Regions from separate parts of the Streptomyces sp. NPDC006197 genome, predicted to be linked through region 3. Evidence: riboswitches for the same ligand, from Rfam matches in the RefSeq annotation. Region 3 holds a riboswitch; each other region holds the start of a gene.

Region 1 (7,400 bases), on a different contig from region 3:
CCGGGGCGGGCTTGGCCGCCTCGTAGAACTCCTCGCGCGGCGTCTCCATGGCGCCGAGCGACACGACCTCGCGCTTGAGGAACATGCCGAGGGTCCAGTCGGCGAAGACGCGGATCTTGCGGTTGAAGGTCGGCATCGCCATGCCGTGGTAGCCACGGTGCATGTACCAGGCGAGACGGCCCTTGAGCTTGATCTTCACCTTGCCCATGACGATCATGGCGACGCCCTTGTGCAGACCGAGTCCGGCCACCGCGCCCTTGTTGGCGTGGCTGTACTCCTTCTGCGGGAAGCCGCGCATGCCGGCCACCACGTTGTCGCCGAGGACCTTGGCCTGGCGCAGGGCGTGCTGGGCGTTCGGCGGGCACCAGGCGCGCTCGGCCGGGACGCCGGCCTTGATCGCGGCCATGTCCGGGACCTGGGCGTTGTCGCCCGCGGCCCAGACGTAGTCCATGCCGTTGACCTGGAGCTTCTCGTTGCAGTCCACGTGGCCGCGGGGGCCGAGCGGCAGACCGAAGCGGGCGAGCGCCGGGTTCGGCTTCACACCGGCGGTCCAGACGATCGTGCTGGAGTCGACCTCGAGGCCGTTCTTCAGCACGACGTGACCGTCGACGCAGGAGTCCATGGAGGTCTCGAGGTAGATCTCGATCCCGCGGGACTCCAGGTGCTCCTTGCCGTACTGGCCGAGCTTGGGGCCGACCTCGGGAAGGATCTTGTCGGCCGCGTCGACCAGGATGAAGCGCATGTCCTCGCGCGACACGTTCTGGTAGTACTTCGCGGCGTCGCGGGCCATGTCCTCGACCTCGCCGATCGTCTCGGCGCCGGCGAAGCCACCGCCGACGAAGACGAAGGTCAGGGCCTTGCGGCGGACCTCCTCGTCGGTGGTCGAGTCGGCCTTGTCGAGCTGCTCGAGGACGTGGTTGCGCAGGCCGATGGCCTCCTCGATGCCCTTCATGCCGATGCCCTGCTCGGCAAGACCGGGGATCGGGAAGGTGCGGGAGACCGCGCCCATCGAGATGACCAGGTAGTCGAACGGCAGCTCGTACGCCTCGCCGACGAGCGGCGCGATCGTGGCGACCTTGCGGTCCTGGTCGATGGTGGTGACCCGGCCGGTGAGCACCTCCGCTCCGCGCACGACGCGTCGCAGCGGGACGACGACGTGACGCGGGGAGATGCTGCCGGCGGCGGCTTCGGGGAGGAAGGGCTGGTAGGTCATGTACGACCGCGGGTCGACGACCGTGACGGTCGCCTCCGCGTAGCGCATCTTCTTGAGGATGCGCCGAGCTGCGTACAGGCCTACGTACCCGCCGCCTACTACGAGGATCCTGGGACGCTCCGTGGTGCTCATGGGATCGAGTATCCACCCCTCCTGAGGGGGGTGCTCGTGCGCCCCTTCACAAGCTTCGAGGACACCTCTGCTACACTCCGCGGCCCACGTGATCCACGTCATGATCCTGCAAAGGAACCGGGGTGCACTGGCGAACGTTGTTCACCCCCCGTGAACTGGCCTGGAGAGCCTCCGTTAACGCTGAACCGGAGCCCCGCTTCACACGATGGAAACATCGAGCGAATCAGCCTCCAGACCTGCGAAAGGGCCCCGTGGCGCCCCCCGGAGGGCCTAAAGACCCTCCTCGGGCGCCATCGGGGCCCTTTTCCTTGTGAAGAACTTCACGAACCTTTTCCGACGGGGTGTCGCCGGGGCGCTCGATAGGCGCCCGCTATGCCACGGATAGGGCGATCCCATCGAGAATGTCGTGCTCGCTGACGACGACCTCGCGGGCCCCCACACGCTCCACGATCTCCCTCAGGACGAGCGCCCCGGCGATGATCACGTCGACCCGGCCGGGGTGGATGACGGGGATCGCGGCCCGCTCGTCGTGGGTGGAGGCGAGGAGCCGCTCGGTCACCTCGGCGACCTGCTCGGCGGAGATCCGGGAGTGGTGGACCTTCTCGGAGTCGTACTCGGGGAGCCCGAGGGCGATCGCGGCGACCGTCGTGACGGAGCCGGCGAGCCCGACGAGGGTCTCCGCCGTGTCGATCGGCACGGCCTCGGCTGCCAGGTCGAGCGCGGTACGGACGTCGGCGCGGATCGCGGCGACCTCCTCGGCGGTCGGCGGGTCGTGCCGGACGTGCCGCTCGGTGAGCCGGACGCAGCCGATGTCGACGGAGCGGGCGGCCTCGACGTGCTTGTTGCCGACCACGAACTCGGTGGAGCCGCCGCCGATGTCCACGACGAGGCGCCGGTCGTCCCCGTGCAGTTCGCCGGTGGCGCCGGTGAAGGAGAACTCGGCCTCCTGGTCGCCGGTGATGACCTCGGGCTCGACGCCCAGGATCTCCACGACCCCGTTCACGAAGTCCGCACGGTTCTCGGCGTCGCGGGAGGCGGAGGTGGCCACGAAGCGGAGCCGCTCGGCGCCCCGCTCCTTGATGACCTCGGCGTACTCGCGGCAGGCCGCGAAGGTCCGCTCCAGGGCCTCGGGGGCGAGCCGGCCCGTCTTGTCGACGCCCTGGCCGAGCCGGACGATCGTCATCCTCCGGTCCAGCTCGATCAGCTCGCCCGTCTCCGGGTGGACGTCGGCGACGAGGAGGCGGATGGAGTTCGTACCGCAGTCGATTCCGGCGACCCGGGTCATTCCGAGGACTTCCCTTCGTCGGTGCAGGGGTTCACGCAGGGGCCCTTCGCCCACCACTCCGGCAGCATCGCGAGCGCCTCGTCGCCGAACGGGTTCACGCCCGGGCCCGCGGCCAGCGAGTGGCCGACGAGGACGTGCAGGCACTTGACCCGGTCCGGCATGCCGCCGGCGCTCGGGAAGCCCTCCAGGACCTCGATGGCGTCGCGGCGGGCGATGTAGTCCTCGTGCGCGGCCCGGTAGGCGGCGGCGAGTTCCGGGTCGGTGGCGAGCCGGGCCTGCATCTCCTTCATGACCCCGTTGGCCTCCAGGGTGCCGATGGCCGAGGCCGCCCGGGGGCAGGTCAGGTAGTACGTGGTGGGGAACGGCGTGCCGTCGGGGAGCCGGGGCGCGGTCTCGACGACGTCCGGGTTGCCGCACGGGCAGCGGTGCGCGATGGCGCGCAGGCCGCGGGGCGGGCGGCCGAGCTGGAGCTCGAAGGCGGCGATGTCCGTGTCGGTGGGCTCGGTGCGTTCGGTCTGCGGAGGGGGCGTTTCCATGTCTGCCTTGCTCGTCAGGTCGTTACGGGCGGTCGGCGTGGTCGACGCCGTCCCAGAGGTTGTCGTACCAGGGGCGGTCGGCCGCGCCCTGGTCGGCGCGGGGCCGTCGCTCCGCGTCGGGGTCGTTCACGGTGAAGCCGGTCTCGCCGGGCATCACGTAGTGCAGGTGCTCGCGGGCGAGGCGGCGGACGTAGGCCGGGTCCTGGAGGCGGGCCTTCTCGTCCTTCAGCTCCTCGACCCGCCGGGCGGCCTCGTCGGCCCTGCGCTCCTGCTCGGCGATCTCGCCCTGCTGGGAGACGTAGCTCCGCATCGGGTAGGCGAGCGCCACGACGAGGGAGCAGACCACGAGGGCGAGGAAGGCCGCGCGGCCGGTGAGCCGGGAGCGGCGGGCCTGACGGCGGGTCTGGGAGCGGTAGACACGGGCGGCGGTCTGCTCGCCGAGCAGTCTGATCCGGGTCGCGGTCGAGAACCGGTCCCGGTCCTTCGCGGCCATGTCGTGTCGCCTCCCCTGTTCACGCGTACGTCCCCGCACACGGTACGGGACCGAGTACGGGGACGGACGTAACTACAGCGTCAGGCGAGGTCAGCCCTTGAAGCGCGGGAAGGCGCTGCGGCCGGCGTAGACCGCGGCGTCGTCGAGGATCTCCTCGATGCGCAGCAGCTGGTTGTACTTGGCGACGCGGTCCGAGCGGGCCGGGGCGCCGGTCTTGATCTGACCGCAGTTCACGGCGACGGCGAGGTCGGCGATGGTGACGTCCTCGGTCTCGCCGGAGCGGTGGGACATCATGCACTTGAAGCCGTTGCGCTGGGCGAGCTCGACGGCGTCGAGGGTCTCGGTCAGCGAGCCGATCTGGTTGACCTTGACCAGGAGGGCGTTCGCGGTGCCCTCCTCGATGCCGCGGGCCAGGCGCTCCGGGTTGGTGACGAAGAGGTCGTCGCCGACGATCTGGACCTTGGAGCCCAGCTTGTCGGTGAGGATCTTCCAGCCGTCCCAGTCGTCCTCGAACAGCGGGTCCTCGATGGAGACCATCGGGTACGCGGAGACGAGCTCCTCGTAGTACTCGGTCATCTCGGCGGCCGAGCGGGACTTGCCCTCGAACTCGTACGCGCCGTCCTTGTAGAACTCGGAGGCGGCGACGTCGAGCGCGAGCGCCACGTCGGTGCCCGGGGTGTAGCCGGCCTCCTTGATGGCCTCGACGATGAGGTCGAGGGCGGCGCGGTTCGACTCCAGGTTCGGGGCGAAGCCGCCCTCGTCGCCGAGGCCGGTGGAGAGGCCCTTGCGCTTCAGGACGCTCTTGAGGGTGTGGTAGATCTCCGCACCCCAGCGGAGGGCCTCGGAGAAGGACTCCGCGCCGATCGGGGCGATCATGAACTCCTGGATGTCCACGTTGGAGTCCGCGTGCGAACCGCCGTTGAGGATGTTCATCATCGGAACGGGCAGCAGGTGCGCGTTCGGGCCGCCCAGGTAGCGGAAGAGCGGGAGGTCGCTGGCCTCGGAGGCGGCGTGCGCGACGGCGAGGGAGACGCCGAGGATGGCGTTGGCGCCGAGCGAGCCCTTGTTCTCGGTCGCGTCCAGGTCGAACATGGCCTGGTCGATCAGGCGCTGCTCGGTGGCGTCGTAGCCGACGAGCTCCGGGCCGATCTGCTCGATGACGGCGAGGACGGCCTTCTCGACACCCTTGCCCTGGTAACGGTTGGGGTCACCGTCGCGGAGCTCGATGGCCTCGAAGGCACCGGTGGAGGCACCGGACGGAACGGCAGCACGGCCGGTGCTGCCGTCGTCGAGGCCGACCTCGACCTCGACCGTGGGGTTGCCTCGGGAGTCCAGGATTTCCCGGGCTACGACGACGTCGATGGACGGCACGAGCATCTCCTTCTGGGATGTGACGCTGGATGTGACGCAAGGTCGGTGCAGGGTCGCTTGGCCTTGCGACAAGAGCCTAACCGGCTCGGGGGCTCCGGCCAGCCGGGCGCCCGCCCGCTGGGACGAAAAAGGACCCAAGGGCACGCATCCCGGGACGAAGGACCCCGGATCTACTGGACAGTAACCGCTGAAACCGCCACGTTCCCCGGAAACGGGGAACCCCGGTCCGGCGCGCACGGGGGAAGGGCACGCCGGACCGGGGTGGTCACCGCGGGAGGGTCGTCGGGGCCGCGTGAGCCGCCGGACTCACGCGAGCCGCCGGACTCACTTCAGGTGGAGCTGCTGGCCCGGGTAGATGAGGTCGGCGTTCTCGACGACGTCCTTGTTCAGCTCGAAGAGCTTGGCCCAGCCGCCCTTGACGCCGTGCGCCTGGGCGATCTTGCTGAGGGTGTCGCCGGTGACGACCTTGTACTCGCCGTCGCCCTTCTTGACCTTCTCGCCGGTCGGGGTGGTGACGGTCTTGGGGGCCTTGCGCTGCTCGCTGCGGGTGGTCGGCTGCTCGGCGCGACGCTCCTGCTGCTTCGGGGCGGCCTGCTGCTTCGGGGCGGCCTGCTGCGGGGCGGCCTGCTGGGGCTCGCTCTGCTGCGGGGCGCTCTCGGCGGCGCCGCCGTCGTAGGAGGCACCGGAGAGGCCGACGCCGCAGCTCGGCCACGCGCCCTTGCCCTGGCCCGCGAGGACCTTCTCGGCGACGGCGATCTGCTGGGACTTCGACGCCAGGTCGGCGCGCGGGGCGTAGGCGGTGCCACCGAAGGCGGCCCAGGTGGAGTTGGTGAACTGCAGGCCGCCGTAGAAGCCGTTGCCGGTGTTGATGGCCCAGTTGCCGCCGGACTCGCACTGGGCGACGGTGTCCCACTCGGCGGAGGTGGCGGCCGAGGCGGTGCCCGCGGTCATCAGCGGGGCGGCGACGGCGATGCCGGTGACGCCGACGAGCGCGGCGACCTGGGTGGCCTTGGAGGGACGACGGTGTTTGCCCTTGGCGGAAAACAGCATGGGGATTCTCCTCACCGACGCCTGTGAGGTGAGCTGTCGGGTTCGGGCCGGAAAGTTGCCCGGCCGCGTGTCCTTGCACGCGGCTTCACCCCAAGCCGGTCGTCGGCCGTCTGTCTCAACGGCCGGGACCGGCACTTACCTTGGGTCCCCCACTCCTGCCTTCGGCGCTTGCGCGACGACTGTTCCCATCGGCCGACGGCAGGATTCGGCGTTTCGGTCGACGGGGCCCGCGGTGGCGAGCGGTGACGACCGTAGACACAGACCCGCCGGAAGTTCAAAGAGGCTCATCGGGGAAAAATCGCCCTTGTCCACCCTCCGGCGGGCGGTGTTTGCGCAGGTGAGAGGTGACGGAAGCAAAGTTTGCGGACGCGACACGCCAGTTGGGGCGAAGAGACCCATGTCTCACTTGCCCAGAACCGGACATAAGCCCGCGAACTAACCGGCTGCCGTTGTCGAACCCACCGTCAGGTCAAGGCTCTGACCAGGGAGGATGAGGTTCGGATCGGTGCCCACCGTCTGCCGGTTGGCGTCGTAGAGGGCGGTCCAGCCTCCGGGGAGTTCGTTCTCCTGCGCAATGCCGGACAGGCTGTCACCCGGACGCACGGTGTATTCGCCCGTAGTGTCCTGACTGTCCGTTGCGCCCGAATCCTTCGCCTCGTCAGTCGCGGGCGTGGCGTCGACCTTTTCTCCCGCCTTGTCCGCACTCGAAGCGTGTCGACCCGATTCGGGCGAGCTGTCCGTCTCGCCGGATTCCTCCGGAGCGGCCTCGCCCCGGTGCTTGCCGGTGCCGGGCGTGGCCGACGGTGCGTCAGTCTCCGGCGTGCCGGACGAATCCGGTGTACCGGGCGTAACGGACGCGTCGGGGGTGCCCGGAGTCGTCGGCGCGGCGGGCGCGGTGGACGTGGCCGGCGCGGTCGGCGTGGCGGAGGTCGCCGGAGCGGTCGGCGTGGTCGGCGCCGTGGGGGTCGCGGAGGTGGCGGACCGGTCCGTCGTCCCGGTGGTCCCCGTGGGGGCCGTCGGCGTCCCGGCGGTGCGGCCGGACTCGGGAAGGGGGCCGGTGGGCGCCGTCGGGACGACGGTCGGGCCGGGGTTCACGCCGGTGGCCCTGCCGTCGTTGGTCAGACCGGCGATCGGCGCGCAGGTGGCCCACTCGGTGCTGCCCTTGGCGAGCGCCTTCTCGGCCACCGCGATCTGCTGGGCGCGGCTGGCCAGGTCGGGGCTGGGCGCGTAGGCGAGGCCGCCGTTGCGCTCCCAGCTGTCCTGGGTGAACTGGAGGCCGCCGTACATCCCGTTGCCGAAGTTGGCGCTCCACTGGCCACC
Region 2 (7,400 bases), on a different contig from region 3:
CCCGCCACCACGTCGACCGGCTTCGCCAGGGGCGTGCCCGAGCCGTCGCGGCGGGGGTCCGCCTCGGGCAGCTCCACCGGGGTGCCGGTCTTCTGGGCGGCGCGGGCCGGGGTGGCGCCCGCCCAGGCGAAGGTCAGGACGTCCTCGCCCTTCAGGAAGCGCTGGCAGCGGACACCGCCGGTCGCGCGGCCCTTGCGCGGGTACTGGTCGAAGGGGGTCAGCTTCGCCGACGTGCCCGTCGAGGAGTCCAGGGTGCCCGTGGAGCCCGCGACGGTGAAGACCACGGCGTCGGCCGCCGGGTCGACGGCCGTGAACGAGATCACCTCGGCGCCCGCGGCGAGCTTGATGCCCGCCATGCCGCCCGCCGGACGGCCCTGGGGCCGCACCTGCGAGGCCTGGTAGCGCAGCAGCTGGGCGTCGGAGGTGATGAACACCAGGTCCTCCTCGCCCGTCTGCAGCTCCGTCGCGCCGACGATCCGGTCACCCTCCTTGAGGGTGATGACCTCCAGCTCGTCCTTGTTCGCCGGGTAGTCCGGCACCACGCGCTTCACCACGCCCTGCAGCGTGCCGAGGGCGAGGCCCGGCGAGGACTCCTCGAGCGTGGTCAGGCAGACCACCGTCTCGTCCGCCTCCAGGGAGAGGAACTCCGACAGCGGTGCGCCGCCCGCCAGGTTCGGGGTGCTCGCGGTGTCCGGGAGCTGCGGCAGGTCGATCACGGGGAGGCGCAGCAGCCGGCCGGCCGAGGTCACCACGCCGACGTCACCGCGCTGGGTGGCCGCGACCACCGAGACGATCACGTCGTGCTTGGACCGCTTGCCGTCCTCCGCGGGCGGGAGGTGCTCGGTCACCGTCCGGGCCAGCAGGCCCGTCGAGGAGAGCAGCACCCGGCACGGGTCGTCCGCGACCTCCAGGGACACGGCCGCGACGGGCGCGCCCGCCGACTCCAGGAGGACCGTCCGCCGGTCCGTGGCGAACTTCTTGGCGACGGCCGCCAGCTCCGCCGAGACCAGCTTGCGCAGCTCCGCGTCGGAGTCGAGGATCCCGGTCAGCTCGTCGATCTCGCCGTTGAGCCGGTCGCGCTCGGTCTCCAGCTCCAGGCGGTCGAACTTGGTGAGGCGGCGCAGCGGGGTGTCCAGGATGTACTGCGTCTGGATCTCGCTCAGCGAGAAGCGCTCCATCAGGCGCTCCTTGGCCTGGGCGGAGTTCTCGCTCTCCCGGATGATCCGGATGACCTCGTCGATGTCGAGCAGCGCGACGAGGAGGCCCTCGACCAGGTGGAGCCGGTCGCGCTTCTTGGTGCGGCGGAACTCGGAGCGGCGCCGGACCACCTCGAAGCGGTGGTCGAGGTAGACCTCCAGGAGCTCCTTGAGGCCGAGGGTCAGCGGCTGCCCGTCGACCAGCGCCACGTTGTTGATGCCGAAGGACTCCTCCATCGGCGTCAGCTTGTAGAGCTGCTCCAGGACCGCCTCGGGCACGAAGCCGTTCTTGATCTCGATGACCAGACGCAGGCCGTGGCTGCGGTCGGTGAGGTCCTTGACGTCCGCGATGCCCTGGAGCTTCTTGGAGCCGACCAGGTCCTTGATCTTGGAGACGACCTTCTCGGGGCCCACCGTGAAGGGCAGCTCCGTCACGACGATGCCCTTGCGGCGCGCCGTCACGGTCTCCACGGTCGCGGTGGCGCGGATCTTGAAGGAGCCGCGGCCCGACTCGTACGCGTCCTTGATGCCGGAGAGGCCGACGATCCGGCCGCCGGTCGGCAGGTCGGGGCCGGGCACGAAGCGCATCAGCGTCTCGAGGTCGGCGTTCGGGTGGCGGATCAGGTGGCGGGCGGCCGCGACGACCTCGCCGAGGTTGTGCGGGGGCATGTTCGTCGCCATGCCGACCGCGATCCCGGACGCGCCGTTGACCAGCAGGTTCGGGTAGGCGGCGGGGAGCGCCACCGGTTCCTGCTCCTGGCCGTCGTAGTTCGGCGCGAAGTCGACCGTGTCCTCGTCGATGGACTCGGTCATGAGGAGCGCGGCCGGGGCCATCCGCGACTCGGTGTACCGCATGGCGGCCGGCGGGTCGTCGTTGCCCAGGGAGCCGAAGTTCCCGTGGCCGTCGACGAGGGGGAGACGCATGGAGAAGGGCTGTGCCATGCGGACCATCGCGTCGTAGATCGACGCGTCGCCGTGCGGGTGGAGTTTGCCCATCACCTCGCCGACGACGCGGGCGCACTTGACGAAGCCGCGGTCGGGGCGGAGCCCCATCTCGCCCATCTGGTAGACGATGCGCCGCTGGACGGGCTTCATGCCGTCGCGGGCGTCGGGGAGGGCGCGCGAGTAGATCACCGAGTACGCGTACTCGAGGAAGGAGCCCTGCATCTCGTCGACGACGTCGATGTCGAGGATTCGCTCCTCGAACGCGTCGTCCGGCGGCGGTGTCTTCGTGCTGCGGCGGGCCATCGCGGCTGCGGCTCCTTCACCAACAAGGTTGATCTGACGCGGACCATTGTGGACCGTGCCACCGACAACGCCGACCGCGACCCGGAAGAGGGACATCACGAAGGGTCGGGAACTTCGCCAGGTGTCGGCGCGCTTGCATACAGTGGCAGGACTTTTTCACATCGCGATCGAAGGGACGTACATGCCCATGGGTCACACGGCCACGGCCGAGGCCGGCTCCGGCGGCCTGACAGCGACCGAGCACCGGTTGGCGAACGGCCTGCGCGTGGTGCTCTCCGAGGACCACCTGACCCCGGTCGCCGCGGTCTGCCTCTGGTACGACGTCGGCTCGCGCCACGAGGTCAAGGGCCGCACGGGCCTCGCCCACCTCTTCGAGCACCTGATGTTCCAGGGCTCGAAGCAGGTCCACGGGAACGGCCACTTCGAGCTGGTGCAGGGCGCCGGCGGCTCGCTCAACGGCACGACGAGCTTCGAGCGCACCAACTACTTCGAGACCATGCCCACGCACCAGCTGGAGCTCGCGCTCTGGCTGGAGGCCGACCGCATGGGCTCGCTGCTCGCCGCCCTGGACGACGAGTCCATGGAGAACCAGCGGGACGTCGTCAAGAACGAGCGCCGCCAGCGCTACGACAACGTGCCGTACGGCACGGCCTTCGAGAAGCTGACCGCCCTCGCCTACCCGGAGGGCCACCCCTACCACCACACGCCGATCGGCTCCATGGCCGACCTGGACGCGGCCACCCTGGAGGACGCGCGGAACTTCTTCCGCACGTACTACGCCCCGAACAACGCGGTGCTGTCCGTCGTCGGCGACATCGACCCGGCGCAGACGCTCGCGTGGGTCGAGAAGTACTTCGGCTCCATCCCGGCCCACGACGGCAAGCCCGAGCCGCGCTCCGGCGACCTGCCCGAGGTCATCGGCGAGCAGCTGCGCGAGGTCGTCGAGGAGGAGGTCCCGGCGCGTGCGCTGATGGCCGCCTACCGGCTGCCGCACGACGGCACGCGCGAGTGCGACGCCGCCGACCTGGCCCTGACGGTCCTGGGCGGCGGGGAGTCCTCCCGGCTGCACAACCGCCTGGTCCGCCGCGACCGTACGGCCGTCGCCGCGGGCTTCGGCCTGCTGCGGCTCGCCGGGGCGCCCTCGCTGGGCTGGCTGGACGTCAAGACCTCCGGGGGCGTCGAGGTCCCGCGGATCGAGGCGGCCGTCGACGAGGAGCTGGCCCGGTTCGCCGAGGAGGGCCCCACGCCCGAGGAGATGGAGCGCGCGCAGGCCCAGTTGGAGCGGGAGTGGCTGGACCGGCTCGGGACCGTCGCCGGTCGCGCCGACGAACTGTGCCGGTTCGCCGTGCTGTTCGGCGACCCGCAGCTCGCCCTGACCGCCGTCGACCGCGTCCTGGCCGTCACCGCCGAGGAGGTGCGGGCGGTCGCCGCGGCCAAGCTGCGTCCCGACAACCGCGCGGTGCTCGTCTACGAGCCCCTGGCGACCGAGCAGAGCGAGAACGCCGACGGCGACGAGGAAGAGGGAGCGGACCAGTGACCGACGCTGCCGTGTCTTTGACCAGCATGGACTTCCATCCGCAGCCCCGGCCGGGCGCAGCCAGGCCGTGGGCCTTCCCGGCCCCGGACCGCGGGAAGCTGGACAACGGTCTGACCGTGCTCACCAGCCACCGCCCCGGCCAGCAGGTCGTCGCCGTGGAGATCTTCCTGCCGGCCCCGCTGGACGCCGAGCCCGCCGGTCTCGACGGTGTCGCCACCATCATGGCCCGCGCGCTCTCCGAGGGCACCGACCAGCACAGCGCCGAGGAGTTCGCGGCCGAGCTGGAGCGCTGCGGCGCCACGCTCGACGCGCACGCCGACCACCCGGGCGTACGGGTCTCCCTGGAGGTCCCGGTCTCCCGGCTGCCCAAGGCGCTCGGCCTGCTCGCCGAGGCCCTGATCGCCCCGGCGTTCCTGGAGACCGAGATCGAGCGCCTGGTGCGCAACCGTCTCGACGAGATCCCGCACGAGACGGCCAACCCGGCGCGCCGCGCGGCCAAGCAGCTCTCCAAGGAGCTGTTCCCGGCGGAGTCCCGGATGTCCCGGCCGCGCCAGGGCACCGAGGAGACCGTCGCCGCGATCGACGCCGCCGCCGTCCGCGCCTTCTTCGACGCATACGTCCGGCCGGGCACGGCCACCGCGGTGGTCGTCGGCGACCTGACCGGGGTCGACCTCGACAAGGTCCTCGCCGAGACGCTGGGCGCCTGGACCGGTGAGCCGGCCGAGCCCCTCCCGATGCCGCCGATCACCGCCGACGACACCGGACGGGTCGTCATCGTGGACCGCCCCGGCGCCGTCCAGACGCAGCTGCTGATCGGCCGGATCGGCCCCGACCGGCACGACCGCGTCTGGGCGGCCCAGGTCCTCGGCACGTACTGCCTCGGCGGCACCCTGACCTCCCGTCTGGACCGGGTCCTGCGCGAGGAGAAGGGCTACACGTACGGCGTGCGGGCCTTCGGCCAGGTGCTCCGCTCGGACGCCGAGGGGAACGGCGCCGCGATGCTCGCCATCAGCGGATCCGTCGACACCCCCAACACGGGCCCGGCTCTCGAGGACCTGTGGAAGGTGCTGCGCACCCTCGCCGCCGAGGGCCTCACCGACGCGGAGCGCGAGACCGCCGTGCAGAACCTCGTCGGGGTGGCGCCCCTCAAGTACGAGACGGCCGCCTCGGTCGCCGGGACGCTCGCCGACCAGGTCGAGCAGCACCTCCCGGACGACTTCCAGGCCCAGTTGTACGCGCGCCTGGCCGAGACCGGCACCGTCGAGGCGACGGCCGCCGTGGTCAGCGCCTTCCCGGTGGACCGGCTCGTCACCGTGCTCGTCGGTGACGCGGCGCAGATCGCGGAGCCGGTGCGTGCGCTCGGCATCGGTGAAGTGACCGTCGTGACGGGCTGATTCCGGCTCCGAGGCGACAACGGGAGGGCCCCGACGGCATAGTTCGTCGGGGTCCTCCGCTTTGTCCGTATTGGGATCAAGGGTGATCGTTTGCCCTGTGGCATGTCTTACAAAAGTCGTGTCCGGTTGGTGATTGAAAGACGATCCGCATAGCGTCGGGGCGGCTGTTCGTCAGTTGCACGTGCCGCAACCGCGGCATCGGACAGTCATCGCCGAGTCCCCGTCAGGCGCGAGCCTGGGGAGCCGGGGACCCGCACGCAGTCCCTGGGGTGAATCGGGCGCCTTCGTCTCGTACGGAGGGGCTCGTAGGAGACCTTCCTGCTCCGAACCCGTCAGCTAACCCGGTAGGCGAGAAGGAAGGAAAGGATCAGCCCTTACATGGCGTTCACCCGTGCCACCGGGAAGCATCGTGCTCCGAGCCGGATGGCGCGCCGCAGCGCGGGCATCGCCGGCGCCGCGACGCTCGCCACCACCGGCGTCATCGGAACCCTCGCCTCCCCGGCGCTCGCCGCCGACACGGACCACCGCTCCGTCGAGGACACCGGTCTCACCCAGGTGATCACCGAGGACTCCCTCGTCGACCGGATCAACGCCCAGGCCGCCGCCCAGGAGCAGGAGGCCGACGAGGCCATCGCCAAGGCGAAGGTCCAGGCCGAGGCGAAGCGCAAGGCCGAGGCCCGCGCCAAGGAGATCCGCCTGGAGCGCGAGCGCGCCGCCCGCGAGGCCGAGCGCCGCCGCCTGGCCTCCTTCCAGCTTCCCGTCGCCGGCTCGTACGTCTCCACCGGCTACAAGACCGGCGGCTCGCTCTGGTCCTCCGGCAGCCACTCCGGCGTCGACTTCCACGCCGCCTACGGCACCCGGGTCGTCTCCGTCGGCTCCGGCACCGTCGTCGAGGCCGGCTGGGGCGGCGCGTACGGCAACAACATCGTCATCCGGATGAACGACGGCACGTACACCCAGTACGGGCACCTCTCCTCCATCGGGGTCTACGTCGGCCAGACCGTCGAGCCGGGCCAGCAGATAGGCATCTCGGGCTCGACCGGCAACTCCACCGGGCCGCACCTCCACTTCGAGGCGCGCACGAGCCCCGAGTACGGCTCGGACATCAACCCGATCGCGTACCTCCGCGCCCGCGGCGTCAACGTCTGATCCCGCCCGCCGCGCACCGCGTCGCAAAAGCCCCGGCTCGTACTGAGCCGGGGCTTTTCGCTGACCGGAAGACGGCCATGGATTCCGTCGGGGCATCGGAAATTCCGGCGTGCTGCAATAGAGTCGAAGATCGGCGCAGAACAGGCGCCGCTCGAATTGTCTCGCGCGCACCAAGGCGGAGGTCGGACATGCGCATTCCCGCGCATTCGGTATGCACGGCGATCCGGGACGACATCGTCTCCGGCGTGTTCGAGTGGGGTGCTCGGCTGACCGAGGAGCAACTCGCCCGCCGGTACGGGGTCTCCCGGGTCCCGGTCCGCGAGGCGCTGCGCACCCTGGAGTCCGAGGGCTTCGTCGTCACCCGCCGTCACGCGGGCGCCCAGGTCGCGGAGCCGACCGAGCAGGAGGCCGCCGATCTCCTCGACATGCGGGCGCTGCTCGAACCGCTGGGCGCCGCCCGGGCCGCGCAGCGGCGCACCGAGGCGCACCTCAAGGTGCTGCGCGGCCTGGTCAGGCTGGGGCAGGAGCGGGCCAGGCGCGGCCAGGGCGAGGACCTGCGCTCGCTCGGAGGCTGGTTCCACGAGACCCTGGCGCAGGCCTCCGGGAGCCCGGCCCTCACGGCGCTGCTCACCCAGCTGCGGCACAAGATCGCCTGGACGCACGTCGTGGAGCAGCCCGTCCAGCCGGTGGAGGCCTGGGCGGAGCACGGCGCGATCGTGGACGCAGTGGCGCGCGGCGACGCCGAGCGGGCGCGGGCGCTGACCGCGCTGCACGCGGAGCGCTCACTGCCGCTGCACCGGCTGAAGAATCCGGGGCGCGGCCGTGTGAGGGTCCCGCAACATCCCGTCAACACGACGAGTGCCCGGAATTAACACG
Region 3 (7,400 bases):
GTCACCGGCCGCCGCGACGGCGACACCGCCTCCGAGCAGCTCCAGGCCTCGCTTCCGGCCGTCGTCTCCGTGACGGACCAGTCGGGCGAGGCCCGCTACCCGTCCTTCAAGGGCATCATGGCCGCCAAGAAGAAGCCGGTGGAGTCCCTGGACCTCTCCGACCTCGAGATCGAGGCCGAGGAGGTCGGCCTGGAGGGCGCGTGGACCGCGGTCGACTCCGCCGCCGAGCGTCCGGCCCGCACCGCCGGCACGATCGTCAAGGACGAGGGCGAGGGCGGCAAGCAGCTGGCCGAGTTCCTCGCGAGCCAGAAGTTCATCTAGCCGCTGGGCTCGCGCGAGCCGCTGAAGTCCGCCCCCTTTTCGTTCGCAGGAGATTGAAGTCCCATGGCTGAGATTCTCGTCTACGTCGACCACGTCGACGGAGCCGTCCGCAAGCCCACCCTGGAGCTGCTGACCCTCGCCCGCCGCCTCGGCGAGCCGGTCGCCGTCGCGCTGGGCAACGGCGCCGCCGACACCGCCGCCGTCCTCGGCGAGCACGGCGCCACCCGCGTCCTGACGGCCGAGGCCGCCGAGTTCGCCGACTACCTCGTCGTCCCCAAGGTCGAGGCCCTGCAGGCCGCCTACGACGCCGTCTCCCCGGCCGCCGTGCTCGTCCCGTCCTCCGCCGAGGGCAAGGAGATCGCCGCCCGCCTCGCGGTGCGCATCGGCTCCGGCATCATCACCGACGCCGTGGACCTGGAGGCCGGTGACGAGGGCCCGGTCGCGACGCAGTCCGCGTTCGCCGCCTCCTTCACCACCAAGTCCCGCGTCTCCAAGGGCACTCCGGTCATCACGGTCAAGCCGAACTCGGCCCCCGTGGAGGCCGCCCCGGCCGCCGGCGCCGTCGAGGCGCTGACCGTCTCCTTCTCGGAGAAGGCCACCGGCACCAAGGTCACCTCCCGCACCCCGCGCGAGTCGACCGGCCGCCCCGAGCTGACCGAGGCCGCGATCGTGGTCTCCGGCGGCCGCGGCGTCAACGGCGCCGAGAACTTCGCGATCATCGAGGCCCTCGCCGACTCCCTCGGTGCCGCCGTCGGCGCCTCGCGCGCCGCCGTCGACGCCGGCTGGTACCCGCACTCCAACCAGGTCGGCCAGACCGGCAAGTCGGTCTCCCCGCAGCTGTACATCGCCTCCGGCATCTCCGGCGCGATCCAGCACCGCGCGGGCATGCAGACCTCGAAGACCATCGTCGCCATCAACAAGGACGCCGAGGCTCCGATCTTCGACCTCGTCGACTACGGCGTCGTCGGCGACCTCTTCGACGTCGTCCCGCAGCTCACCGAAGAGGTCAAGTCCCGCAAGGGCTGATGACCTGCGGTTCTGTCGGTCCCGGGGGCCGCACGGCGATCTGTCGCCGTGCGGCCCCCGGCCGTTTCGGACAACCATTGACGCAGGTCCCGGCCGCCTACTAACTTCGCTATACGGATTGTTGATTCCGTGAAGCGGAAAACAGGAGGATGCAGGATGGGTCAGCAGGAGAAGGTGTCGACGAGCCTCGCGGGCGCGGTCAGCGAGGGCATCAGCGCCTCCCTCGCAGCGGTGGACGCCGAGCTCGACCGCCGCTACCCGGGGGACCCGGGCACCCGCCAGCCCGTCCACACCGTCTACGTCCCGGGCAACGCCTTCGACGCCGACACCATCCGCTCCTGGGGCGACCAGGCCCTCGCCGCCCTCGACGAGCACGCCCCCGACGCCGCCTCCTTCGCCGCCGTCCTCGGCCTCTCCGACGACCTCGCCGAGGACGTCTACGGCCGCGTGCGCGCCAAGCTGGAGCGCGAGCCCATCGAGGACCTCCGCGTCGACTTCGAGGACGGCTACGCGGGCCAGGACGAGGACCAGGACGCGGCCCGCGCCGCCCGCCTGATCTCGGAGGCGTACGAGAACGGCACCGCCGCCCCGTACATGGGCATCCGGATGAAGTGCATGGAGGCCGCCGTACGCGACCGGGGCATCCGCACCACCGACGTCTTCCTCACCGGCCTCCTGGAGAACGGCGGCCTCCCCGACGGCCTCGTCCTCACCCTCCCCAAGGTCACCTACCCCGAGCAGGTCTCCGCCTTCGTCCGCCTCCTGGAGTCCTTCGAGAAGGCCCACGGCCTCGACGCGGGCCGCCTCGGCTTCGAGATCCAGATCGAGACCAGCCAGTCCATCCTCGCCAGCGACGGCACCGCCGCCGTCGCCCGCATGATCGGCGCCGCCGAGGGCCGCGCCACCGGACTGCACTACGGCACCTTCGACTACAGCGCCTGCCTCGGCGTCTCCGCCGCCTACCAGGCCAGCGACCACCCGGCCGCCGACCACGCCAAGGCGATCATGCAGGTCGCCGCCGCCGGCACCGGCGTCCGCGTCTCCGACGGCTCCACCAACGTCCTCCCCGTCGGCTCCACCGAGCACGTCCACGAGGCCTGGCGCCTGCACTACGGCCTCACCCGCCGCGCCCTCTCCCGCGCCTACTACCAGGGCTGGGACATGCACCCCGGCCACATCCCCACCCGCTACGCCGCCGTCTTCGCCTTCTACCGCGAGGGCTTCGAGACCGCCGCCAAGCGCCTCTCCGCCTACGCCAACCACGCCGGCGGCGACGTCATGGACGAGCCCGCCACCGCCAAGGCCCTCTCCTCCTACCTGCTGCGCGGCCTCCAGTGCGGCGCCCTCGACACCGCCGAGGTCGACGCCCTCACCGGCATGACCCGCGCCGACCTCGAGCGCTTCGCCGCCCCGCGCCGAGGCGACCTGACGGCGACCGCCCAGTAGCCGGTCCCCCACAGGGAGTCCACCGCCGCCCCGTACCCTGTACGCGTCCAACGCAGCCACAGGGAACGGGGCATCGGTGTCATCGGGGGAGTACGAGCGGCTCGCGGGCCGCTACAGAACGGTGCGGCAACTCGGGCGCGGCGGCATGGGCGTCGTCTGGCGCGCGGTCGACGAGGTCCTCGGCCGTGAGGTGGCCGTCAAGGAACTGCGCACCTACAACGACGCGTCGGGCCCCGAACTGGAGGACCTGCGGCTGCGGATGCAGCGCGAGGCGCGAGCGGCCGCCCGGGTCCGGCACCCCGGAGTCATCGCCGTCCACGACGTGACCGAGCACGAGGGCCGCCCCGTCATCGTCATGGAACTCGTCGACGGCCCCTCCCTCGACGGCGTCCTCGGCGAACGCGGCACCCTCGACCCCAGGGAGGCCGCGCAGATCGGCGCCGCCGTCCTGGAGGCGCTGGCCGCCGCCCACGACGTGGGCGTGCTCCACCGCGACGTGAAGCCCGGCAACGTGCTCCTCGACCGCGGGGGCCGGGTCGTCCTCACCGACTTCGGCATCGCCACGATGGACGACCCCGGCGACGGCTCCGCCACCCATCTGACCCGCAGCGGAGAGATCGTCGGCTCGCTCGACTACCTGGCGCCCGAGCGCGCCCAGGGGCAGCAGCCGGGGCCCGCCTCGGACGTCTGGGCGCTCGGCGCCACCCTGTACGCGGCCGTCGAGGGCGCCTCCCCGTTCCGCCGCACCTCCACCTGGCAGACCCTGAACGCCATCGTGGTGTCGGAGGTGCCCAGTCGGCGGAGGGAGGTCATGCGTGGATCAACCGCTCCCGCCGCCGGGCCTATTCCGTGCGAGCCCCGGAGGTCAGAGGCTCAGGCCCTTGGAGCGGAGCCAGGACGCCGGGTCGATGCCGTCGCCGCCGGCCGTGTGGACCTCCATGTGGAGGTGGGCGCCGGTGACGTTGCCGGTGGCGCCGACGCGGCCGACGGTCTCGCCGGTGGAGACGGTCTGGCCGGCGCTGACCAGCATGGACGAGAGGTGGCAGTACCAGACCTCGGTGCCGTCCTCCAGCTCCAGGACGATCCGGTAGCCGTAGGAGCCGGACCAGCCCGCCGACTTGACGGTCGCGCCGTGGACCGCCTTGAGCGGGGTGCCCGTGGGCGCGGCGAAGTCGAGGCCGGTGTGGTAGCCGGAGGACCACATCGAGCCGGACTGCATGTAGGTGGCGGTGAGGGTGTACGAGGAGACCGGCAGCGAGTAGCTGGCGGCGAGCTGGGCGAGGCGCTCGGCCTCGGCCTTCGCGGCGGCTTCCGCCTCCGCCTTGGCCTTGGCTTCCGCCTCGGCCTTCGCCTTCGCCTCGGCGGCCGCCTTCTCCGCGGCGGCTTCCTTGGCCACGGCCTCCGCGGCGGCCTTCTCGGCCGCGGCCTTCTCCGCGGCGGCCTTCTCGGCGGCGTCGGCGGAGGCCTGCTGCTGCTCGGCCTGCTGGAGGATGCGGGCGCGCAGGGCCTCGCCCGCGGCGGGGGCGGCGGTCTGCTCGGCCTGTCCGGTCGCCTGGTCGGCCGCGGTGGTGTAGGTGGCGGCGGTGAGCGGGTTCGGGTTGGTGCGGGCCGCGGTGACGGGCGCGTTGTCCTCCTCGGGGAGGAGGTCGCCGACGCCGGGGAGGTCGTGGGCGTCCGGCAGGTCCAGGTCGGGGAGGTCCGGCAGCGATATGGCGACCGGGGGCTTCTCCTGCGCGGTGGCGAGGCCGCCCGCGCCGACGGCCGCGATGACGCCGACGCCGAGGACGGTGGAGGAGCGGGCGAAGTTGGAGCGCTGCTTGACGACCCGGTGCCGACCGCCGGAGCGGCTCTCGGCGCGGAGGGAACTCTCGGTGGGGTTCCACTCGGTGTCGGGGGCGGCGGGGCCCGCACCGCTGCCGAAGGCATCGAAGGGGGCTTCGGGTGCGGGAGTGTTGGACGCCACGGGGGCGCGCTCCTTTCCTTCCTTCTCGCCTACCGGGTTAGCTGACGGGTTCGGAGCAGGAAGGTCTCCTACGGGCTCGACCGCGCGCGTGCGTGGTTCACACGGGTGCGAAGGGGCCCGATTCACCCCAAGTGGTGGTTCCCCGGTTCCTTTTCAGGATTCGGCGCGTGCGCACGGTGCCGCCTCTTGCGACGGCTGGGACGACCGCGCTGCGTTATCGAACGTTAATAGACAGGGGGTCCCGATTCCAAGCCGTCCCCCTTGATCATTCATTGAATTGATGGTGTATCGCCCGAGTTGACCCCCCTTCAGAGAGGTGTGAAGCGGCAAGGGCGAAACCCTCACGATCTGACGTTATGTCAATTGTTATCGCAGTGACACCCTGCGACTACGGCCGGTGACCGGACCCGCCCGGCGGCACCACCGGCATCGTCCGGCGCCGCTCGGGCTGCCCCGTCGCCGGGCGGCTCACCGCGAGCAGCGCCATGTCGTCCGTCGACCCGCCGCCCGTGTGGAGCCGTACGTCGTCCACGAGCGCGTCGAGCAGCTCCTCGGGCCCCGGGAAGATCCGGCCGGCGAGACGCGCCGCCGGATCGTAGAAGACGCCCTGCGCGTTCCGCGCCTCCGAGAGGCCGTCCGTGTAGAAGAGCAGCGTCGCGCCCGGCGGGAACGGCCGCGCCTCCGCCCGGTCCGGCCACGCCGCCAGGTCGCCCATGCCGAGCGGCAGCGCCGCCTCGCCCGGCTCCAGCGTCTCGAGGCGCCCGTCCGCGTGCAGCATCAGCGGCGGCGGGTGCCCCCTGTTGACGACCCGTACGAAACCGCCGAAGGTCCCGCTCCCGTCGGTGCGCGGGATCTCGGCCAGGACGGCCGTGGTGAACCCCTCGAAGGCGTCAAGCCCGTGCCGGCGGGTGCCCTCCCGGGCCAGGGCCCGCTCCAGGCGCTGCGCCACACCCTCCAGGGTCCGCTCCTGCTCGGCCGCCTCCCGGAAGGCCCCGATGACGACGGCGACGGCCTCGACCGCGTCCATCCCCTTGCCCCGGACGTCCCCGACCACGAGCCGCACCCCGTGCGGGGTGTCCTGGACGGCGAACAGGTCGCCGCCGATGAACGCGTCGGCCTGCGCCGCCTCGTACCGCGCCGCGCACTGCAGTCCGCCGATCCGCTCGGCGGGCGTCGGCAGCACCGCCTTCTGCGCGGTCTCGGCGATGACCCGCGCCGAGGCGAGCCGCTCGCCGCTGCGGCGCACGACCCGGTTGATGAGGAGGGCGAGCGCGGAGACGGTGAGGACGGTCAGGGTCTCGGTGAGGGCCGGGACCTCGTCGGCCGTGCCGTTGTAGAGGTGCAGCCCCACGGAGGCGAGGACGGCGGCGATCCCGGTGAGGAGGGTGGTCAGCGTCGAGAAGAAGGGCGCGGCGATCAGCGGGGCGGCGGAGAAGAGCGGCGACGCCGTGTACGCGGGCGGGGTCGCCAGGTCGAAGACGACACCGCCCACGATGACCAGCGAGGGCAGCGCGCGGATGAACCGCCGGGCACCGCCGTACTCGGGGCGGCCCTCGCCGCCCCGCCGCCCTCCGCCCGCCGCTCCTAGGGGGTTCCCCACCTGTGCTCTCCTGCCCGGTCCGACCCGGCCGCGGTCCGCACCGCGCCCTCCCAGGGTGGCCGCCGCCGCCGGGGGCGGCGACTCCCACGGGGCCGAGTGGCGTACGGGGTCAGCCGGCCGCGATCCGCCCGCCCCGGGCGAGGAGCGCCATCGCCGCCGCGCACCCCAGACCCACCGCACACAGCAGCGGCCCCGCGCCCGTCGCGAGCGAGGCGGCGATCAGCGTCGGCAGCGACTGCGCGAAGGCGGGCGCGGTCTCGGCCACCGTTCACTTCGGACGGGTCCCTCAGAGGTTCCGCTCCGCGTAGACCTTCATCGCGTCCCGGACGAGGACCGCGGTGCCCTCGCCGTGCTTGTCGTAGTTCGCGGTGAACCGCGGGTCGTCGACGTACATCTGCCCGAGGCCGATCAGGTACTCCTTGCTCGGCGTCACGGTCGTCGACAGCCACGCGACCTGGCGCCGCGCAATCGCCTGCACCTCGTCGCTGTCGGCGGCCAGGCCGTCTCGCGCCGCCTTCCCGAAGTCGCGGGCGATGCCGGCCTGCTCGTCCATGAACGCCTTCTTCTGCGCGTCCGTGAGCGAGCGCCACCAGCGGTCGCCCTCCTCGTACGCGTGGCGACCCCAGCGCTCGGTGACCTCCTCCTCGTACCGCGTGTGGTCGAAACCGTCGAACACCTCGTCGGCCATGAGTTCCTCTCCCCTCTCGGTCTTCCGCAGAGTGGTCCGCACCGACGCGATCTGGCGTCCGATGCGCTCGCGCTCCTGTTCCAGGAGGGCGAGATGGGTGCGCAGGGCGGCGGAGGCGTCCCGCTGCCCCGCGAGGACCTCGGCGATGGCGGGCAGCGAGAGCCCCAGCTCGCGCAGCAGCAGGATCCGCTGCAGCCGCACGAGCGCCGCCTGGTCGTAGTACCGGTAACCGTTCGCGCCGATCCGGCTCGGCTCCAGCAGTCCGCGCTCTCCGTAGTGCCGGAGGGTGCGGCTGGTGGTGCCGGCCTTCCTGGCGATCTCCTGGATCGACCACTCCATGCCGAGAACGCTAGATC
Region 4 (7,400 bases), on a different contig from region 3:
CCCGCGGCCGCCCGGAACTCCGCCGGGCCGAGCGCGCCCGAACCCTCCGGCACGGCCCCGAGCAGCGGAGCGCCCGCGGCCTCCGGCAGGTCCGCGAGGTTGCAGCGCGCCGCGAGGTCCGGCGCGGCCGGCCAGCTGCCGACGACCACGCCGAGCTGCTCGATCCCGCGCGCCCGCAGCGCCTCGGCCGTCAGGGTCGTCGAGTTGAGCGTCCCCAGACCGGCCGGCGCCACCACCAGGACGGGCGCACCGAGCAGCGCGGCAGCGTCGGCGAGCGTGCCGCCCTCCTCGTCGAAGCGGACGAGGAGCCCGCCGGCGCCCTCCACGAGCACCAGGTCGTGGTCCTCGGCCAGCTTCCGGGCGGCCTCGGCGACCTCCCGGGGCCCGACCGGGGCGAGCCCGGACCGCCGGGCGGCCGTCCCGGGGGCCAGCGGCTCCGGGAAGCGGGCCAGCTCGGCGGAGGCGGCGGCGCCCGAGAGGCGCACGACCTCGTCGGCGTCGCCCCGTTCGTCGGGGCCGAGGCCGGTCTGGGCGGGCTTCAGGACGGCGACGGACCTTCCTGCGGTGGTGGCGACGGCGGCGACGGCGGCCGTGACGATCGTCTTGCCGATCTCCGTGCCGGTGCCGCTGATGACGATGATGCCCATAGGGCGTCCTTTCTTGTTCGGTGCGGGTCAGGGCGCGGGAGCCTCTGGCACCGGCAAGGGCGCCGTTCCGTTGTGCCCACCCTCCCCCAAGCTCTCGGCTTCGCCCGAGCAGGGGGGACCCCCTTCGCCCTGCGGAACGATTGCCCACAACGGGGGGCGGCCCCGCCACAACGGGAGAGGTCAGCCCGCCTGTGCCGCCGCCTTCACCGCCGTGCAGATCCTCGCCACGTCCTCGTCGCCCGTCACGTACGGCGGCATCGTGTAGATCAGGTCGCGGAACGGGCGCAGCCAGACGCCCTCACGGACCGCCGCGCGCGTCGCCGCCGCCATGTCGACCTCGTGGTCGAGCTGGACGACGCCGATCGCGCCGAGCACCCGCACCTCGCGGACGCCCGGGAGGTCGGCCGCCGGGGCGAGCCCGTCCCGCAGGCCCGCCTCGATCCGCTTGACCTCGACCTGCCAGTCCTGGGAGAGCAGCAGGTCGATGGAGGCGAGGGCGACCGCCGAGGCGAGCGGGTTCCCCATGAAGGTCGGCCCGTGCGCCAGGACCGGGACCTCGCCGCGCGAGATCCCGTCGGCGACGCGGCTCGTGCAGAGCGTCGCCGCCATCGACAGGTAACCGCCGGTCAGCGCCTTGCCCACGCACATCACATCGGGGGAGACCCCGGCCTGGTCGGCGGCGAACAGCGTGCCCGTCCGCCCGAAGCCGGTCGCGATCTCGTCGAAGACGAGCAGCACGTCGTGCGCGTCGCAGGCCTCGCGCAGCACCCGCAGGTACGCCGGGTCGTGGAAGCGCATGCCGCCCGCGCCCTGCACGACCGGCTCCACGACCACCGCGGCCAGTTCGTGCGCGTGCTCGGCGATCCGGGTCCGCAGCAGCTCCGCGTACGACTCCTCGTACGCGGCCGGCGGCGCGTCCGTGAACACCTGCCGCTGGAGCACCCCCGACCACAGCTCGTGCATCCCGCCCTGCGGGTCGCAGACGGACATCGGCTGCCAGGTGTCCCCGTGGTAGCCGCCGCGCCAGGTGAAGAGCCGCTGCTTCTCGGGGCGGCCCAGGGAACGCCAGTACTGCAGGCACATCTTGGCCGCGACCTCGACGGAGACCGAGCCCGAGTCGCTGAGGAAGACGTGCCGCAGCGGCTCCGGGGTGATCTCCACGAGCCGGGCGGCGAGCCGGACGGCCGGCTCGTGGGTGAGCCCGCCGAACATGACGTGGCTCATCTTCTCCAGCTGACCGCGCACCGCCTCGTTGAGCACGGGGTGGTTGTAGCCGTGGACCGCCGACCACCACGAGGACATGCCGTCGACCAACTCGGCCTGTCCCTCGACGGGTTCGGCGAGCCGGAGCCGCACACCGGACGCGGACGCGACGACCAGCGGCTCCGCCCGGCCCGGCATGGGGCCGTACGGATGCCAGACGTGCGCCCGGTCCAGGGCGAGGAGCTCGTCGTTACGCATTCGGCGCGAGGTCCGTGCCGGCGCCCCGGCGGCGCACGGCCACCAGGTCGGTGCGGGCCTCGTTCACGCGAGCCTCCTCGGCCGCCGGCGCCGCGTGACCGCCGCAGGGACCGCAGCCGCCGCCCTCCTCCGCGTGCGCACCGCAGCCCGCGCCGTCCGCGGAGGCCTCCGAGCCGCAGCCCGCCGAGGCCTTCGAGCCGCAGCCGCCCGTCGCGCCCGCCGCCGCGAGCGCGTCCGCGCGGTGCTTCGGCAGGGTGGTCGTGCCTGCGCCCTCCACCTCGAAGCCCGCGTCCGCGATCATGTCCAGGTCGGCCTGGCCGGCCTGGCCCTCGCTGGTCAGGTAGTCGCCGAGGAAGATCGAGTTCGCGATGTTCAGCGCCAGCGGCTGCATCGACCGCAGGTGCACCTCACGGCCGCCGGCGATCCGCACCTCGACGTCGGGGCAGACGAACCGGACCATCGCGAGGATCCGCAGGCAGCGCTGCGGGGTGAGGTTCCACTCCTTGGCGAGCGGGGTGCCCTCGAACGGGATCAGGAAGTTGACCGGCACCGAGTCCGAGTCCAGCTCGCGCAGCGCGTAGACGACGTCGACCAGGTCCTCGTCGCTCTCGCCCATGCCCGCGATCAGACCCGAGCAGGCCGACAGACCGGCGGCGTGCGCCTTCTGCACGGTGTCCACGCGGTCCGCGTAGGTGTGGGTCTTGGTGATGTCCCCGTACGTCGCCTCGGACGTGTTCAGGTTGTGGTTGTACGCGTCGGCGCCGGCCTCCCGCAGCCGCTCCGCCTGGCCGTCCGAGAGCAGACCGAGGCAGGCGCACACCTCGACGCCCTCGTTCTGCTCCTTGATCGCCTCGATCGTCTTCCCGACGCGCTCCACGTCCCGGTCCGTCGGGCCGCGGCCGCTCGCCACCAGGCAGACCCGCTTGGCACCGCCCGCGACACCCGCCGCCGCGGCCTGCGAGGCCTCGTCCGGCTTCAGCCAGGTGTACTTGAGGATCTCCGCCTTCGAGCCGAGCCGCTGCGAGCAGTACGAGCAGTCCTCGGGACAGAGACCGGACTTCAGGTTGACCAGGTAGTTCAGCTTCACCCGGCGCCCGAACCACTGACGGCGCACCTTGCCGGCCGCCGCCACCACCTCGAGCAGTTCGTCGTCGGAGGTCGCCAGCACGGCGAGCGCTTCTTCACGGGTCGGCAGCTCGCGCCGCAGCCCCTTCTCCACCAGCGTGTTCAGCAGGTCCATAACCGCAGATCCTTGCCTACCGCCCGCCCCCGGGCCAAGGAGGAACCGAACAAACGCCCCCGATCGAGGTGTGTGGATGACCACATCCCGACCTCGGCACGCTGCGGTTAGGGTCTGTGCGCTGCCTACAAAAGGATCGCCGCATGCCACGGGACGACGACGCACGGGCCGCGGACCCGCGCCGCACCGCCTTCGACTGGACCGACGCCGAGGCGCGCCGCCGGGCCGAGGCCGGTCTCGTCCGGACGCTGCGGCCCCGGGCTGCCGAGTCGGACCTCCTGGACCTGGCGGGCAACGACTACCTCGGCCTCACCCGCCGCGCCGAGGTCACCGAGGCGGCGGCCGAGGCGGCCAGGCGCTGGGGCGCCGGCTCCACCGGCTCGCGGCTCGTCACCGGCACCACCCGGCTGCACACCCGGCTGGAGCGCGAACTCGCCGAGTTCTGCGGCTTCGAAGCGGCCCTCGTCTTCTCCTCCGGCTACACCGCGAACCTCGCCGCGCTCACCGCGCTCGGCGGCCGGGACTCCCTGATCGTCTCCGACGCCTCCAACCACGCCTCGATCGTGGACGGCTGCCGCCTCGCGCGCGCCGAGACCGCCGTCGTCCCCCACACCGACGCCGAGGCCGTCGCCAAGACCCTGGACGCGCACCCGGGACGCCGGGCCCTGGTCGTCAGCGACTCCGTCTTCTCCGTCGACGGCGACAAGGCCCCGCTCCCGGGGCTCGCCGAGGCCTGTCGCGCGCACGGCGCCGGACTGGTCGTCGACGACGCCCACGGCTTCGGCGTCCTCGGCGACGGCGGCCGGGGCGCCCTGCACGAGGCCGGGCTCGCGGGCGACGAGGACGTCGTCGCCACCCTCACCCTCTCCAAGTCCCTGGGCAGTCAGGGCGGTGCCGTCCTCGGCCCGGCCCGGGTGATCGAGCACCTGGTGAACGCGGCCCGCACCTTCATCTTCGACACCGGGCTCGCCCCGGCCGCCGCGGGCGGAGCGCTCGCGAGCCTGCGCCTGATCGCGGCCGAACCGGGCCTCGCCGAGCGGGCCCGCGCCGTCGCCGGGGCGCTGCACCGGCTGCTCACGGAGGCCGGGCTCACCTCCGCCCGGCCCGACGCGGCCGTCGTCTCGGTCCACGCGCCCTCCCCGGAGGCGGCGCTGCGCTGGGCGGCGGACTGCCGCGAACAGGGCCTCGCCGTCGGTTGTTTCCGGCCCCCGTCCGTCCCCGACGGCATCTCGCGGCTGCGCCTCACGGCCCGGGCCGATCTGACGGACGCGGAGATCGGGCGCGCGGTGGAGACGATCCTGCGGACCGCCCCGGCGTTCTGACGACCCGTCGGGAGGTCCAAGGACGTTCCCCGGCAGCAGAGTTCACCGCTTCGGGCGACAGATGGGGACATATCTTGGTGGAACGCCTGCCGGGGCGGCACGATCGGTGGGACCCTGACGCGTAGCGCGATCCGGGGCCGAAGCCCCGGCGGGAAAGGGACAGCGTCGCCATGGCAGACCACCAGGAAGCATCCGTCACGCTGCCGAGCAACCCCGCGTCGGTCCCCACCGCCCGGCGGTACGTCGCGGAGGTCCTCGACGGATGGGGCCTCGACGGTGCCGACGACCTGGCGGACGCGATCCGCCTGATGGTCTCGGAACTGGCCACCAACGCCGTCCTGCACACCTTCGGGCAGTCGCCCACCTTCACGGTCGACGTCCGCCTGGAGCGCGAGGAGCGCCTCCACATCGGCGTCACCGACAGCCATCCGCGCTGGCCGCGCCGTCTTCCGGCGGCGGTCCAGCAGGACAACGGCCGGGGCATGGTCATCATCCGCTCCCTGGCGGCGGAGGCGGGCGGCCGTCTCTCGGTCACTCCGACCGAGGAGGGCGGCAAGACCGTCTGGATCACGCTCCCGTGGACCCAGGCGGCCGCTTCGTACGTCTAGGGCCTGTCCGGCGGATCAGGGTCGGCAAGACGCCCCCTAGGGGTTGTTCCCCGGCGCAGGGGTGCGGCGGCGCCACCGCACCCCCGGGGCGGGGTCACAGGCCCCCGAGGCCCGAGACCGGGTCAGTGCCCGGCGGGCGTCGTCATCGGACGCGGCCGTAGTAGACCTTCGACGACCAGATCTTGTCGAGCTTCACCCAGGATCCCGTCTTGGGTGAGTGCCAGATCTTCCCGCTGCCGGCGTAGATGCCCACGTGGTAGACCCTCCCGCCGGAGTGGAAGAAGACCAGGTCCCCCTTCTGTCTGCTGGACGCGGAGATGTGCCGGGTCTTGTTGTACTGCTGCTGCGCGGTGCGAGGCAGCGACTTGCCCGCCTTCTTGTACGCGTAGAGCGTCAGACCGGAGCAGTCGAACCGGGAGGGTCCGGCGCTCCCGTACCGATAGGGGGCTCCCTTCTTGGACGCGGCGACGCTCAGTGCCTTGTTCGCGTAGGTGGTCACTGCCTGGGCCTCGGGTGCCGCACCGGGTGCGAGCATCGTGCCGCCGACGGCGGCGAGGGTGAGAGCCGAGACGGCTCCGGCCCGGGACAGCAGGGACGGGACGTGCATCTGCGCAGTCATGCGCAACCCTTCGTCAGCCGCCTGCGAAGGATGACCTGTCGGGTTCGGGCTGGCGAAGATGCCCGGCCGCGGCTGCGGCTTCACCCCAAGGGACGGCCCCGCTGCGGAAACAGCGCGTACGTCCCGTACTGCTCGGGTCCTCCACTCCTGCCGATCCACTCCTGTCGACCAGACGTCCGGGACGGCGGCAGGACTCGGCGTCCGCCCGGACCGCCCCGCCTCGGATGGCGGGGGCTTGTCGTCGACAGGGATCTTGACCTACACCCAGGTCGAAATCCGAGTTGAAACGGCCATATGTGAGGCTCCTCACGACTGATCCATTCGGGTGGACAGGTTGCTTTCGTGATCCTCGGAGGTTTGGCCCACGAGCCCCGCACCAGCGGTGGAACGCCCCATTCCGCCAGATGCGTACACCTGTTGCGCAACTCACCCCGCACATATGTCGACTCGTCGACTACGCCGAACGAGGGAGCGATCCTGCGCTGCTTGTCGGCCGTACGGACCTCGACACGACATGCCGGAATGTCAACTCGCCCGTGCGCGGGGGACGGTGACGCGGTCGGCGCGACGCTCGCCGTCCAACACCCGCAGGGCGCGCGCCAGGGTGTCCGCGTGCACCTCGCTCTCGCCCCGCATATGCATGACCGTCAGAGCCTCGCGCAGCGCCTCCGCGCGCCCCACCAGCGCTTGTGCCGCCCGTAGTGCCCCATAGGTATGCGTACCCCTGGATGGGTTGATCTTCCCCAGGAGGTCGACGACTTCGAGGTACGCGTCGATCAACTCGCCCTCGGCCCGCGTCAGTGCGGGCAGCGGAGGCAGCTCGGGCACCACGGCCGGCTCACCGCGCCGCGCCGGCGTCGCGCCGGCTCGTGATCACGTGGTCCACCAGCCCGTACGCGACGGCCGCGGGTGCGTCCAGGACGGTGAGGCGGTCCAGGTCGGCGTCGATCCGGTCCCGGCTCTGCCCGGTGTACTCGGTGAGCATCCCGGCCGTCAGGGCGCGCAGCCGGAGCAGCTCGCGGGCGTGGATGTCGAGGTCGCTCGGCTGTCCCTGGAGGGGCTCGTCCATGGCCGGCTGCCGGAGGGTGATCCGGGCGCCGGGGAGGACGTGCCGCTTGCCGGGGGTGCCGGCGGCGAGCAGGACGGCGGCGGTGGCCACGGCCTGCCCCAGGCAGGTGGTCTCCACGTCGCAGGCGAGCGTCCGCATCGTGTCGTGGATGGCGGTCATGGCGCTGATCGAGCCGCCGGGGGAGTTGATGTAGAGCGCGATGTCCTGATCCGGGGCCGCGTATTCGAGGTGCAGGAACTGGGCGATGACGTCGTTGGCCGAGGTCTCGTCGATCGGCGTGCCGAGGAAGACGATCCGGGATTCGAGGAGCTTCGAGTACGGGTCGAGGGTCCGGGTTCCGAAGCTCGTCCGCTCCGTGAACTCGGGCAGGACATGGCGGGCGTCCATGGCTGAGCACCTCCAGCTGTCTGTAAAAAATGTACAGGACGTACAGG

What was found. A riboswitch is a leader RNA that binds a small molecule or an ion and turns the genes downstream of it on or off. The one in region 3 is predicted to bind cyclic di-AMP.
Region 1: another riboswitch for cyclic di-AMP. It lies ahead of ABZ318_RS09540 (transglycosylase family protein); the one in region 3 lies ahead of ABZ318_RS03390 (M23 family metallopeptidase).
Region 2: another riboswitch for cyclic di-AMP. It lies ahead of ABZ318_RS21090 (M23 family metallopeptidase); the one in region 3 lies ahead of ABZ318_RS03390 (M23 family metallopeptidase).
Region 4: another riboswitch for cyclic di-AMP. It lies ahead of ABZ318_RS05180 (C40 family peptidase); the one in region 3 lies ahead of ABZ318_RS03390 (M23 family metallopeptidase).

Annotation. Positions count from the first base shown of each region.
Region 1 covers NZ_JBEXSZ010000021.1:45,372-52,771, forward strand. Annotated here, with positions in the region: gene ABZ318_RS09515 (NAD(P)/FAD-dependent oxidoreductase) at 1-1,345, opposite strand, end outside; gene ABZ318_RS09520 (Ppx/GppA phosphatase family protein) at 1,716-2,630, opposite strand; gene ABZ318_RS09525 (DUF501 domain-containing protein) at 2,627-3,166, opposite strand; gene ABZ318_RS09530 (septum formation initiator family protein) at 3,189-3,659, opposite strand; gene eno (phosphopyruvate hydratase) at 3,750-5,036, opposite strand; gene ABZ318_RS09540 (transglycosylase family protein) at 5,355-6,080, opposite strand; cyclic di-AMP (ydaO/yuaA leader) riboswitch at 6,084-6,257, opposite strand; gene ABZ318_RS09545 (transglycosylase family protein) at 6,516-7,400, opposite strand, start outside.
Region 2 covers NZ_JBEXSZ010000065.1:35,649-43,048, forward strand. Annotated here, with positions in the region: gene ABZ318_RS21075 (DNA topoisomerase IV subunit A) at 1-2,444, opposite strand, end outside; gene ABZ318_RS21080 (pitrilysin family protein) at 2,626-3,981, shown strand; gene ABZ318_RS21085 (pitrilysin family protein) at 3,978-5,375, shown strand; cyclic di-AMP (ydaO/yuaA leader) riboswitch at 5,576-5,741, shown strand; gene ABZ318_RS21090 (M23 family metallopeptidase) at 5,754-6,524, shown strand; gene ABZ318_RS21095 (GntR family transcriptional regulator) at 6,713-7,396, shown strand.
Region 3 covers NZ_JBEXSZ010000007.1:131-7,530, reverse strand. Annotated here, with positions in the region: gene ABZ318_RS03410 (electron transfer flavoprotein subunit beta/FixA family protein) at 1-321, shown strand, start outside; gene ABZ318_RS03405 (electron transfer flavoprotein subunit alpha/FixB family protein) at 385-1,347, shown strand; gene ABZ318_RS03400 (aldolase/citrate lyase family protein) at 1,504-2,793, shown strand; partial or broken gene ABZ318_RS03395 (serine/threonine-protein kinase) at 2,939-3,571, shown strand; gene ABZ318_RS03390 (M23 family metallopeptidase) at 3,659-4,756, opposite strand; cyclic di-AMP (ydaO/yuaA leader) riboswitch at 4,768-4,932, opposite strand; gene ABZ318_RS03385 (PP2C family protein-serine/threonine phosphatase) at 5,145-6,356, opposite strand; gene ABZ318_RS03380 (hypothetical protein) at 6,466-6,621, opposite strand; gene ABZ318_RS03375 (MerR family transcriptional regulator) at 6,643-7,383, opposite strand.
Region 4 covers NZ_JBEXSZ010000010.1:64,660-72,059, reverse strand. Annotated here, with positions in the region: gene bioD (dethiobiotin synthase) at 1-647, opposite strand, end outside; gene ABZ318_RS05200 (adenosylmethionine--8-amino-7-oxononanoate transaminase) at 828-2,108, opposite strand; gene bioB (biotin synthase BioB) at 2,101-3,348, opposite strand; gene ABZ318_RS05190 (8-amino-7-oxononanoate synthase) at 3,492-4,670, shown strand; gene ABZ318_RS05185 (ATP-binding protein) at 4,841-5,278, shown strand; gene ABZ318_RS05180 (C40 family peptidase) at 5,421-5,897, opposite strand; cyclic di-AMP (ydaO/yuaA leader) riboswitch at 5,901-6,022, opposite strand; gene ABZ318_RS05175 (hypothetical protein) at 6,423-6,728, opposite strand; gene ABZ318_RS05170 (ATP-dependent Clp protease proteolytic subunit) at 6,736-7,353, opposite strand.